One region of the Paenibacillus sp. PsM32 genome, then DNA from elsewhere that is predicted to be linked to it. Evidence: riboswitches for the same ligand, from Rfam matches in the RefSeq annotation. Region 1 holds a riboswitch; each other region holds the start of a gene.
What was found. Region 1 has a riboswitch for thiamine pyrophosphate ahead of QCD85_RS06580 (thiamine phosphate synthase). Riboswitches for the same ligand answer to the same signal wherever they lie in the genome.

Region 1 (2,993 bases):
TAGATTTCTCCTTGATTAGTGATTACACCTGTAATATGATTTTTACCTTGCGAATGCAGTAAACGGTATACTTCTGTCTCAGGATAAAAATCGACATGATGCTGAATCGCTGCTTGAACAAGCGCTTGATTAAACAAAGCTGGAATTAATTGCGGTTCATCTGGATTGTAGATCATTCCAGAAGGAGCATAAATATGTGGCTCAACTTGTGCTAGATATGATGGGCTCCACCACTCTTTGCGATCTACTTTTGAATCGTTATGTGTAGAAGCAGAAGTATGACTTTTATTTGGTAAAGGAAATAAATTTGCATCAAATGTCTTGTCATACCTTTGATCTGCTTGAAGTGGGTCTTTATGTCTTAACTGTAATTCTTGCTTGGTCAGTGGTAGCAAAAATCCTTCTGTTCGTAGTCCAATATCAATCCCAGTTTTCTCCAATAGATCAGTCGCAAGCTTGCTATATAGCGATTGACTGTATAATGCCAATTGGTACAATTCTGGATGAGCAAAATGTTCAGAATGAGCAGCTAACATCCCTCCTGCTGCACCTGATGCGCCAGAAGCTGGTTGATTTTTTTCAAGCAAAGCTACTTTGACTCCTTGCTGTGCCAGTTCATAAGCAATAGCAGCACCGATCACTCCAGCACCTACAACGATTACGTCATAATGATTAGCTTTGAGATTAGATAGATGAACCATAAGCCGATTCACTTCTTTCCTAATGATTGTAGATGCGTAGAAGTCATATATTGAATACTTTGGCTATACAACTGACAGGCATGCTGAGGATGTTCTGCTTCAAAAATACCAGACATTACAGCTACTCCTCTAGCGCCTGCTTGATGAATGTCTTGGCAGTGTGATGGCTGAATACCACCTATTGCAATAACAGGTAGAGATACCGCATGACAAAGCTTTTCCAATTGATCCAATCCTTGTGGAATCAGATCAGGTTTAGAGTTAGTCGAATAAATATGACCGTAAAAAAGATAATCTATCCCTTCACTTTGAGCTTGTAATGCTTGCTCTATACTGTGAACAGATCGCCCGACTTTCCATAGTGAAGGAGGATCATCTGCATTTACATAAGACATATGTTCACTTAAATGCACACCCCCTATTTTTAAATCCGCTGCTAATTGAGGTCGACTATTGATCCTTATTTTGGATAGTGGTACTCCTGTATGCATGAGCTGCTGGACAGCATTAATAATCTGAGAATCAGACCACTTTTTTTCACGAATATGAATAGCGGTTGTCCACGGATGTATCTGTGAAGCTACCTTTACAAACTGGTAGATCGATTGTTGACCTGTACTGATTGCATGAAGTTCCATATCGGTATATGCCCTCCTTTCCTCAAAAGTGTATAAGCAAACGCAAAAAAGCCACTTCTTATTATTCAAGAAGTGGCTAGTATAGACCTAGAAAATAATGAGCCTTGTCTGAGAGCAAACAAGATTATTTTAAAATAACGGAAACCATATTTTAGATCATCATAAGCTCCTCTGTATAAAATAATTACTATTCTATACAGTAAAAGACTTTATCGTTAATATGATCTAACATTTCCGAAACTCTGCTACCACTTCCCTACGCTGGTATGATCCAGATCAGGTACAAAGGGTCCGAAAGCAATATCTGCTTTCATCTCAGCCTCAAGCGGCCCCCCTAGTGCATTCAAGCTATTCAATTTGTTATTCATCTTAGCAAAGACTATTCAATAAAGCAAATGATTCTCAGACTCTTTATAAAGTCATTTTTCACAGTTCATTCTAAAAACAAATGAGTACAACTAGCTACGACATCTTAAAAAGATGGAAAATCTTTTATTTCGCTTTAGCTTCAGACCACTGCTCAACATCCCAAATTTTAGTAACCCAATCTTCATAAAATTCAGGTTCGTGAGAAACAAGCAATACTGTGCCTTTATATGCTTTTAAAGCGCGTTTTAATTCATTTTTAGCATGAACATCCAAGTGATTGGTCGGTTCATCGAATAATACCCAGTTGCTTTCACGCAGTAATAGTTTGCACAAACGAACTTTCGCTTGCTCTCCACCACTTAACATACGCATAGGACGAGTGATGTGCTCATTTTTCAGACCACAACGTGCCAGATGACCACGTACTTCATTTTGACTTAAATGTGAAAATTCATTCCATACTTCATCTATCGGTGTCAATTGGTCTGGACGTACTTCCTGCTCAAAATAAGCAGAATGCAAATAATCGCCAAGATAAGTTTTACCACTAACCGGTTGAAGTTTACCTAGAATAGTTTTGAGCAATGTTGATTTACCTACACCGTTACAACCAACAATCGCAATTTTTTCACCACGTTCAATATTCATTGTCATTTTAGGCAATAAAGCATGTGTATATCCAATCTCAAAGTCTTTACCTTCAAAGACTGTTTTACTACTTGCACGAGCTTCTTTGAAATTAAATGTTGGCTTAGCAAATTCTTCTGGTTTGTCGATACGTTCGATACGATTTAATTGCTTTTCACGACTTTTTGCACGACCGGATGTAGATGCACGCGCTTTATTTTTTTGAATAAATTCTTCTTGTTTTTTGATAAAATCTTGCTGTTTTTCAAAGGCTTCGATATGTTGATGCTTTTGAATATCAGCCATTTCTAAAAACTTATTATAATCAGCTGTATAACGATTTAATTTGGCAAATTCCAAATGATAAATTACATTCACGACTTGATTCATAAAATCTGTATCATGTGAGATCAATACGAAAGCATGTGGATATTCTTGTAGATAACGAGTTAGCCATTGAATATGCTCTACATCCAAATAGTTGGTAGGCTCATCCAGCAACAAAACATTAGGCTTTTCCAGTAATAGCTTGGCAAGCAGTACTTTGGTACGCTGACCCCCGCTCAAAGCTGTTACGTCTTTATCAAGTCCAATAACATTGAGTCCAAGACCGTAAGCCATATCTTCAACTTTGGTATCTAATAGATAAAAGTCTCCT
Region 2 (2,993 bases), on a different contig from region 1:
CTGATTTTGAACAATCCCATTAATGCTTGAATAAGAAATACCCATGTTAACGCTACCCACGGAATCATCAAGTAATACATCGGCTTGCTCAATTGTTTCTTTTCCGGTAAATTACGAATTAATATATTGCCGTACTCTATCGATTCTTTACCGAATAACTGTTTGGCAGTTTTACCTTTTTTCTGCGCTTCTAGCAAATGATGACCCATTTCTAAAAGCAATTCTTCGCCTGCTTCACGATCAATTCGTGCATCCCGTACATGTACAATAACATCATCATAATAATCCAAATTTTCTGGTTTTAATTGATCCCGTACGACGTTAATATTTTTAACCATTTGGCGTATTGAGCTCATTATTCATTCCTCCATTCTCGTTGTTCGAAGCTACTATTTTGCCATACTTTCCTTGCGTTGACAATGATCTAGCGTTAATGATAATATGGTTTCAAGATTAAAGCATATTAAACTGATCGGAATTGTTTATTTAAGAGGAGGAATCATCATGGAACGCAATATCGTCATTCGACATCACGACTTGGATCTGACAGCTAGTATTCATTATCCTGAACAGGAACCACAATCAGCAGGACGAGGCAAAAGCCGTACACCGCTAATTGTGATCTGCCATGGTTTTGTTGGCAGCCGTATTGGAGTGGATCGCCTATTTGTTAGTACAGCCCGTGAATTGGCGGCTGACGGTTATATGGTGGTTCGCTTTGATTATGCAGGTTGCGGTGAAAGTGGCGGCGACTATGGCAAAGAAGGACTTGAATCAATGGTCGCTCAGACTCGTACTGTACTGGATTATGCAATGAATTGCAGTGACATTGATCCTACCCGCGTCACATTGATCGGTCATAGTCTGGGTGGTGCTGTAGCTATTCTTACTTCTGTACGTGATCATCGTGTCAAAAGTCTAGTCCTCTGGTCAGCAGTAGGACATCCATTTAACGATATTATCAAATTAACCGGTCGGGACAAATACGATCAAGCTGTGATCGAAGGACAAGCCGATCATTTAGGTTACTCGTTTACACCTGTATACTTTGATTCGTTAGGCAATTTCCAACCGTTTCAAGAAGCCAAGCAATTTGGTGGCGATGTGCTGGTGATTCATGGTACAGGGGATGATGTGATTCCAGTAGATTATGCCTTTTTGTATCAAAAAGTATTCTGGACACGTTCAGAAGGACGTTGTGATAAAGAAATTATTTTCCAAGCAGATCACACGTATTCCAATGGAACCCACCGCCGGGAACTGCTGGACAAAACCCGTCAATGGCTCACCGAACGCAAAGTCGCTCAGACCGATTGGCAACACTGGATGATTTAAGCGTTTGGCAATATAAACGCGATTTCTTCTAGTGTAATCAACCATGATTTTTGCATAGCAAAATATCTTACATTAAGCGCTTGGCAATATAAGCGCGATTTCTTCTAGTGTAATCCTTTACCAGATCATTCACCAGTGGTATGGTAAGAAAGAACAATCGAATAGTTACTGATTTCACTAGGGGAGCCTGTTGGCTGAGACGAAAATTCAATTTCGGACCCTTGGAACCTGATCTGGATTATACTAGCGGAGGGAAGTGGAGGCTGAATTTTCACTCATGTTGTGATATACCTGAATGAATGTTTGACCCATTTGTCTCTTCTGGAGATGGATGGGTCTTTATTACGTTATAGGAGGCAATATCAATGACTTTTCTAGCCAAAGTACGGGCGCAACATCCACTGATTCACAATATTACCAATATGGTCGTGACTAATTTTACAGCGAACGGATTGCTGGCGCTGGGAGCTTTTCCTTTTATGGCATATGCGCATGAAGAAGTAGCCGATGTGGCAGCTATAGCGAATGCAGTTGTGCTTAATATCGGTACGCTTGATCCATACACCGTCGAATCGATTCAACGTGCAGGACGTGCAGCGAATGAATCAGGTGTGCCTGTTGTATTTGATCCGGTAGGAGCAGGAGCTACCCCGTATCGTACACAATCGGCTTTGCAAATTATCGAACATGTTCAAGTGGATGTGTTACGTGGCAATGTGGCTGAAGTGGCTAATGTGATCGGCGAATCATGGCAGATCAAAGGTGTCGATGCAGGAGCAGGCGAAGGCAATATGATCCAGATCGCAGAGCAGGCTGCTCAAAAATTAAAGTGCATTGTAGCCATCACCGGTGAAAAAGACGTCGTAACCGATGGACAGAACACCTATACCATTGCTAACAGTCATCAGATATTAACACAAGTGACAGGCGGCGGTTGTCTACTGAGTGCCGTAGTCGGTGCATTTATCGCAGTCGCTGATCCTGCACAAGCTCAAGAACGTCTGGAAGCCGTAACAGAAGCTTTAGCATTTTACGGTATAGCCGCAGAGATTGCCTATGAACAGACAGCAGGGCAAGGCACAGGCAGTTTTCAGATGCAATTTATCAATCAATTGTCTCTAGTCACCCCGGAGATCGTAACTGCACGAGCCCAGATCACTTCATCCAAAGCTTAATATTGAACATACATTCATATGATAAAGGAGCGAGACAAGATGAACGTGTATCAAGCATTGACGATTGCAGGTTCAGATAGTGGAGGAGGCGCAGGCATTCAGGCCGATCTCAAAACATTTCAAGAACTCGGTGTCTATGGCATGTCTGTTATTACCGCTATCACAGCGCAGAATACGACAGGGGTACAAGGTGTCTATCCGGTTCAGATTGAAGGTGTTGTACAGCAATTGGATTCGATCGGAACGGATCTACAACCCCACGCTGTCAAAACAGGGATGTTATTTAGTGCAGAGATTATTCGTTATGTCGCAGCAAAAGTAAAACAGTATCAATGGCAACATCTAGTGATTGATCCGGTGATGGTCGCTAAAGGAGGTTCTGTGCTGTTACAACAAGAAGCGTTGCAAGCGCTGATCTCTGATCTGATTCCGCTGGCAGAGATTATCACGCCTAATTTGCCAGAAGCTGAGTTATTAACAGGT
Region 3 (2,993 bases), on a different contig from region 1:
TGTTAATACATTTTCTTCTCGCTGATAAAAACGTACTGACAGATCTTTACACCCTAGAAGCGATTCCATTCGCATTTCCCTTCTTCCGCCGTACTTTCATAATTTCGTATTGATCCAGTACCCCTGTTTTGCACAAAGCTTCTACAATAATTTTGGCTAACCATCCACCTAAAATCATTCCACTGATCACTTGAATAACTAGAGTAGTCAGCAATACTTGTGTGGTGTAATAGCCGAATCCATTAGCGATAACGTTATACAATACTCCACCTACTGCCGCCAGCGCTCCTGATAACATTAACGTCATCAAGTTATAACGTTTGTAGCCAAATAGAGCAAAAGCAATCTCTGCTCCAATCCCTTGAAAAACACCGATCAATAAAGCAGACAATCCAAAATGACTACCTGTTAACAGCTCTACAGCCGCAGCCGCTACTTCAGCGATCAATGCCGCCCCTGGCTTACGAATAATATAAGCTACAATCGGACTTGCAATAATCCAGATACCGAACATAAATCCTGCACCTACAGGCCCCACTAATGCAGAGATCGGTATCCATAATGTGGACCATCCTAGATAAATAACGCCACAAGCCACCGCCAGAATAACAGTCAACACCACTTCTTTCATTTTCCATGTCATAGAGATCGATGAGGAACTCATACGCGTGCAACCTCCATCGGCACAGGCCAATCTTCCAGAGTGTACGCCATATCCCAGAACATATATTCAAACTGACAACTTAGAAGAAAATGCTCTTTCATACGCGCCCGATGTGCAGGTGTCGTCTGCTCTGCCCATTCATCCAACCGAGCACAGAATTGATGAGTAATCGTATCGGTACGATTGCCATAGAAGTTAATCCAATCATAAAAAGGATGGGAGGCATCAGGCTTCACTTCATCCAATAATTTCACACCAATCTCCCAATACGTCCACGGGCAAGGCAACAATACCGCCAAAATATCGCCTAAACCCCCTTCATGAGCCACAGTTAACATATGACGAATATAATGATGAGAAGAAGGAGAAAGCGCATATCCTTGCAAATCTTCATACTTGACGCCAGCCACCTCGCAAAAGTTATTATGAGGATGAATTTCACTATGAAGCACAAATGAAATCTGCTCGTTAAACATCGCCATATCTTCACGTGTTGGGCATTTCGCAATCGCCGTTCCATAGATACGCATAAAAGAATTCAAATACTCAAAATCTTGCTTTACATAATGGATCAATTGCTCACTACGCAGATCACCTTTGGCAATCCCTTGTACAAATGGATGATTAAAAATCGCTTCAAAAATAGGGTCTGCGGCCTGTCTAATTTCCTGTGAAAAACTCATAACTGTATCCTCCTTAGATTGAAGCATCGATAGCGACGCTTGGTTAATAAAGAAGGACCACTACTGGAATATATGGAAAAATACATGCAAAAAAGCCGCCCCGTGATGGAGCGGCAGAATAGGTGTACGTATATGTACAGGTACCCTTGCACAGTCTCCACTTTCCTACGCTAGTATGAACTAGATCAGGTTCCAAGGGTCCGGGATCTTCCCGTCTCAGCCTACACAAAGGCTCCCCTAGTGGTCATTCGATTCATTTGCATCTTACTGTACACACGATTGAACAGACTGTCAACTGCTATAACCTCAGTAATCTTTCCTTTTTTAACAGTTATAGGGTTATAAAATGGTGTAAAATATAATTATTAGTAAGGATTTGCGCGTAGATTTAACTATCTAAACAGAATTGAGTTGATCTCGATGACACGTAAAGTGGTATTGGCAGGTGGCACAGGATTTATCGGACAGTATTTGGAAAAAAGATTTGCAGCATTGGGTATTGAAGTGCAGATCATTTCCAGACAATCGCCGCATATCGCATGGGATGATCATCAAGGAATTGTTCAAGCTCTCGATGGAGCAGAAATGGTGATTAATCTAGCGGGTAAATCGGTCAATTGTCGTTATAACGAACAAAATAAACGTGAAATTATGAACTCTCGAATCGAAACTACCCAGATTCTTGGAAACGCTATCCTGGCTTGTGAACATCCGCCTGCGCTTTGGATCAATTCCAGCACAGCTACCATTTATCGCCATGCAGAAGATCGCCCTATGACCGAGACCAAAGGCGAAATCGGTAGCGGATTTTCGGTAGATGTTGCCAAAGCGTGGGAAGAAGCTTTTTTCTCTTTTAGCCTTCCCCATACCCGTCAAGCCGCACTACGGATTGCTATCGTATTAGGGCCCGGTGGTGGTGTGATGACCCCTTTCAAAAATCTAGTTCGCTTCGGGCTGGGCGGTCATCAAGGGTCAGGGAAGCAGATGTTTAGCTGGATTCATGTTGAAGATTTATTTCAGATTATTTTATTTATTCAAGAGTGGGAATCGCTTGAAGGAGTATTCAACTGCACGTCTCCTAATCCGGTGACCAATCGTGAACTGATGGCAACGATGCGCAAAGTGATGCATCGTAAAGGCGGTCTACCTGCGTCTACATGGATGCTTAATCTAGGGGCTAGAGTGATTCGGACGGAACCCGAATTGGTGCTTAAAAGCCGTTGGGTGATCCCTAATCGTCTCATCAAAGAAGGATTTATGTTCAAATACGGACGGTTGGAACAAGCACTACACCATATTTTGCATACAAAATCATAACATCATACCGTACAGACGAACATGACTTTTAAAATAAAGCAAAAAAGGGTATCGTAGAGGTAGACTTGAGTAACGGCTTGAATAGCTTACTCAAAAATTAGAGTTAAAGGTGTGCTTATACGTGCGAATTAATAAATATATTAGTGAATCTGGAATTACATCCCGCCGGGGTGCTGATAAATGGATCAATGAAGGTATTGTCACAATCAATGGTGTGGTTGCCGAGCTAGGCAGTCAGGTCGAAGAAGGCGACGATGTGCGGGTCAAAGGCAAACCGATCAAAGTCGAACAAGAAAATGTCTATATTGTGCTCAACAAACCGGTAGGCA
Region 4 (2,993 bases), on a different contig from region 1:
CTGCAAAAGCAGGAACTGCCGACACTGCAAACAATTGCAGAGCTGCGATGACAGTAATTGCTTTTTTAAATGTTTTGTTTCCCAAGTTCAAAATAAAAAACCCCTCCCAAATATATTCGCATTCGCTTGACCTTTTTCTATTTATCTCTATGCCCTATATGTATAACAGCATGAACAAGCAGTGATAATGTACTTTACATGCTGATTTTAAAAAATCATATTGGAAATTATGATTTAGAGTAGGCAGATAAATAGTAAAAAGGCTACCAAAAGAAACGCATGATAGAATTGTATACTATCAGCTGATATATTTGAAGGGTTATTAGTTCTATTTTTTATGAAAATAAGATTTATTTTGCGAAAAGTTCTATAATTTACATGATTGTGTCATGTTTCTTTTCATAAATAATAACTCATTGAGATTAAGGAGTTAAAAAATTAGTATTTCGATCTTTATATTGAAAATACATATCTAAAATTCGATCTAATTGTTCTGATTGGTCTAACACGCGATAATCGCGCATCCCATGTTCTTCTGCCATCTGGTTCAATATGCGGCGTTCCTGCTCAATCTGTTGTTCTATTTGTTTTAAGTTCAAGGAAACCACCTCCAGTATATTTCCTTATATCTTGCTATCAATGAGACTTTCATTTTATTCCATCATCGTCATTTTACAGGTTAGTCTATAAAATATTTCTATATACCTTTTTATACCTTATTTGAGTATACCTTATCAAGTTCCTCAAGTACCTATTTTATCCTTTTTATGGAAAAATAAAGACGAAAAAACTCGGAATTTGAATTTTGCATTCATTTCTCTTGTTTCGCAAATTTCAAATTCCGAGTCATTTATGTGATAACTGCTATCTTAAACCATTAAAGTTGTATCAGATTACGCAGTCCACGTTTTTTTGTTACCATCTTGATCTGTATATTCAATCGTTTGTGGTTTGATATCTAGGATCACATAATCAGGATCTTCTGGACCGGAGAACCATTCTTTAAATTCTTCTTTCCAGACACGTTTTTTCAATTCGTCGTCTGTAGATACAGCACTTACGCCTTCGATTTCAACGACTTGATTAGTGCCGCCTTTTTCATAACCCAACAATACATAACAGTTCGGATTTTTTTCTAACTCTTCGACTTTATGTGTTTTGCGGTTTGTCGCGAGATGAATATTCAAGCCTTCGTTATATAGCGCCATGTAGCGTACTTTAGGTTTGTCATTTTCTACTGTACCTAGTGCACAAAATGGATTACCTTCTAATGCAGTTAATATCGCTTGTTCTTCAGCTGTTTTACTCATGATCAATCTCCTCCTGTATATAAACGTATGGGTGTATTCAATATCTATGTCTATGTATATCTATTCGATACGTATAGAAGAATATTGAATGGAACTTTTGTTAGTTACAAACTTCCGTATATGTAAATACCCTTAGACAGCGAGACTGAACCGAAATACACTGTCTTTTGCTGATGACACCGCATTCTCTTTACTGGACAGTTGATACCCTCTGGTCTATAATTACAATGTAAAAAAACCGCATATGTACAGGGGAGCTAGTTGCAACTGGCTGAGAGTGTATTGTGATAAATACAGACCCTTATACCTGATCTGGATAATGCCAGCGTAGGAAAGTAACAAGTCGTTATATGCTGTACGCTAGCTTATAATTGCACCTATGTCGTCCCGATGGGGGCGTTTTTTTTATGCCTTTTATCCAGTACTACAGGATTGACTATTTGAGCTAGAAGAAAGAAGGATGACGGTAATGAGAACTCAAAAAAGGTGGCGTCAAAGCTTACCTTGGTTAATGGTAGGTTTATTGTGGATCACCACTGCATGTGGTTCAGCAACAAGTACAAGCAATACAGCCAATCAGGCAGGATCAACATCTGCCCTTAAAGATGTAAAAGTCGTGCTCGACTGGACACCAAATACGAATCATACTGGCTTATATGTTGCCCAAGCACTGGGCTATTATAAAGAAGCAGGATTAAACGTCGAAATTATTGCTCCCGGTCAAGGTGGAGCAGATACGATGGTCGCTTCTGGTGAAGTGCCTTTTGGAATCAGTTATCAAGAAAGTGTGACTCAAGCGCGTGTACAAGGAGTGCCTTTAGTGTCACTTGCGGCAGTTATCCAGCATAATACATCTGGCTTTGCCGCTCCTACAGATCGCGGAATCAAAAGCCCTAAAGATATGGAAGGCAAATCCTACGGTGCATGGGGATCTCCTGTTGAAGAAGCGGTTATGAAATCAATTATGGATACCGACGGTGGCGATGTTAGCAAAGTCAAAAGTGTTAATATCGGTAATGCCGATTATTTTACAGCTGTACAAAAAGGAATCGACTTTGCATGGATATTCTATGGATGGACAGGAATTGAAGCAGAACTTCGCGGACAACCATTAGATATGTTATATGTAAAAGATTATTCCGATAAATTAGATTATTATACACCTGTTATCGTAACCAATGAGAAGCAGATCGCTACCGATCCTGCACTTGTGAAATCATTTATGGCGGCAACCAGTAAAGGATATGAATATGCAATCGCTCATCCCGATGAATCGGCAGATATATTGCTCAAAGCAGTACCTGATCTTGATCCTGCACTGGTCAAAGCTAGCCAAAAATGGTTATCTCCACGTTATCAAGATGATGCCAAACGCTGGGGCGAGCAAAAACAATCGGTCTGGGAAGGTTATGCCGATTGGATGTTCAAGCAGAAGTTGTTAGACAAACCGTTAGATGCAACCAAAGCGTATACAAACGATTATTTACCTGAAGCCACCAAATCATAAATAGAACATAAGGAGATGACTACTATGGCACACACCCTTTTAAGTATTCAGGTTATTCCCAAAACTCAAGCTGGTGAGAACTCTTACGATTATGTCGACCGGGCAATAGAAGTGATTCAAGCCTCCGGTGTGAAATATGAAGTGCATCCACTTGAGACCACGATGGAAGGCGAACT

Region 2: linked by a shared signal. The riboswitch ahead of thiM (hydroxyethylthiazole kinase) and the one ahead of QCD85_RS06580 (thiamine phosphate synthase) in region 1 are both predicted to bind thiamine pyrophosphate.
Region 3: linked by a shared signal. The riboswitch ahead of tenA (thiaminase II) and the one ahead of QCD85_RS06580 (thiamine phosphate synthase) in region 1 are both predicted to bind thiamine pyrophosphate.
Region 4: linked by a shared signal. The riboswitch ahead of QCD85_RS14170 (ABC transporter substrate-binding protein) and the one ahead of QCD85_RS06580 (thiamine phosphate synthase) in region 1 are both predicted to bind thiamine pyrophosphate.

Annotation. Positions count from the first base shown of each region.
Region 1 is NZ_JARUWY010000002.1:160,613-163,605, forward strand. It holds gene QCD85_RS06575 (NAD(P)/FAD-dependent oxidoreductase) at 1-701, opposite strand, end outside; gene QCD85_RS06580 (thiamine phosphate synthase) at 710-1,339, opposite strand; TPP riboswitch at 1,576-1,685, opposite strand; gene QCD85_RS23995 (ATP-binding cassette domain-containing protein) at 1,832-2,725, opposite strand; partial or broken gene QCD85_RS24000 (ATP-binding cassette domain-containing protein) at 2,800-2,993, opposite strand, start outside.
Region 2 is NZ_JARUWY010000001.1:1,271,105-1,274,097, reverse strand. It holds gene QCD85_RS05650 (DUF1129 family protein) at 1-356, opposite strand, end outside; gene QCD85_RS05645 (alpha/beta hydrolase) at 505-1,335, shown strand; TPP riboswitch at 1,505-1,607, shown strand; gene thiM (hydroxyethylthiazole kinase) at 1,701-2,510, shown strand; gene thiD (bifunctional hydroxymethylpyrimidine kinase/phosphomethylpyrimidine kinase) at 2,550-2,993, shown strand, end outside.
Region 3 is NZ_JARUWY010000004.1:163,314-166,306, reverse strand. It holds gene QCD85_RS10820 (ABC transporter ATP-binding protein) at 1-69, opposite strand, end outside; gene QCD85_RS10815 (ECF transporter S component) at 47-643, opposite strand; gene tenA (thiaminase II) at 661-1,347, opposite strand; TPP riboswitch at 1,493-1,596, opposite strand; gene QCD85_RS10805 (TIGR01777 family oxidoreductase) at 1,768-2,664, shown strand; gene rluF (23S rRNA pseudouridine(2604) synthase RluF) at 2,786-2,993, shown strand, end outside.
Region 4 is NZ_JARUWY010000006.1:278,157-281,149, reverse strand. It holds gene QCD85_RS14185 (bifunctional 2',3'-cyclic-nucleotide 2'-phosphodiesterase/3'-nucleotidase) at 1-91, opposite strand, end outside; gene QCD85_RS14180 (aspartyl-phosphate phosphatase Spo0E family protein) at 423-599, opposite strand; gene QCD85_RS14175 (pyridoxamine 5'-phosphate oxidase family protein) at 894-1,310, opposite strand; TPP riboswitch at 1,551-1,662, shown strand; gene QCD85_RS14170 (ABC transporter substrate-binding protein) at 1,780-2,817, shown strand; gene QCD85_RS14165 (MTH1187 family thiamine-binding protein) at 2,842-2,993, shown strand, end outside.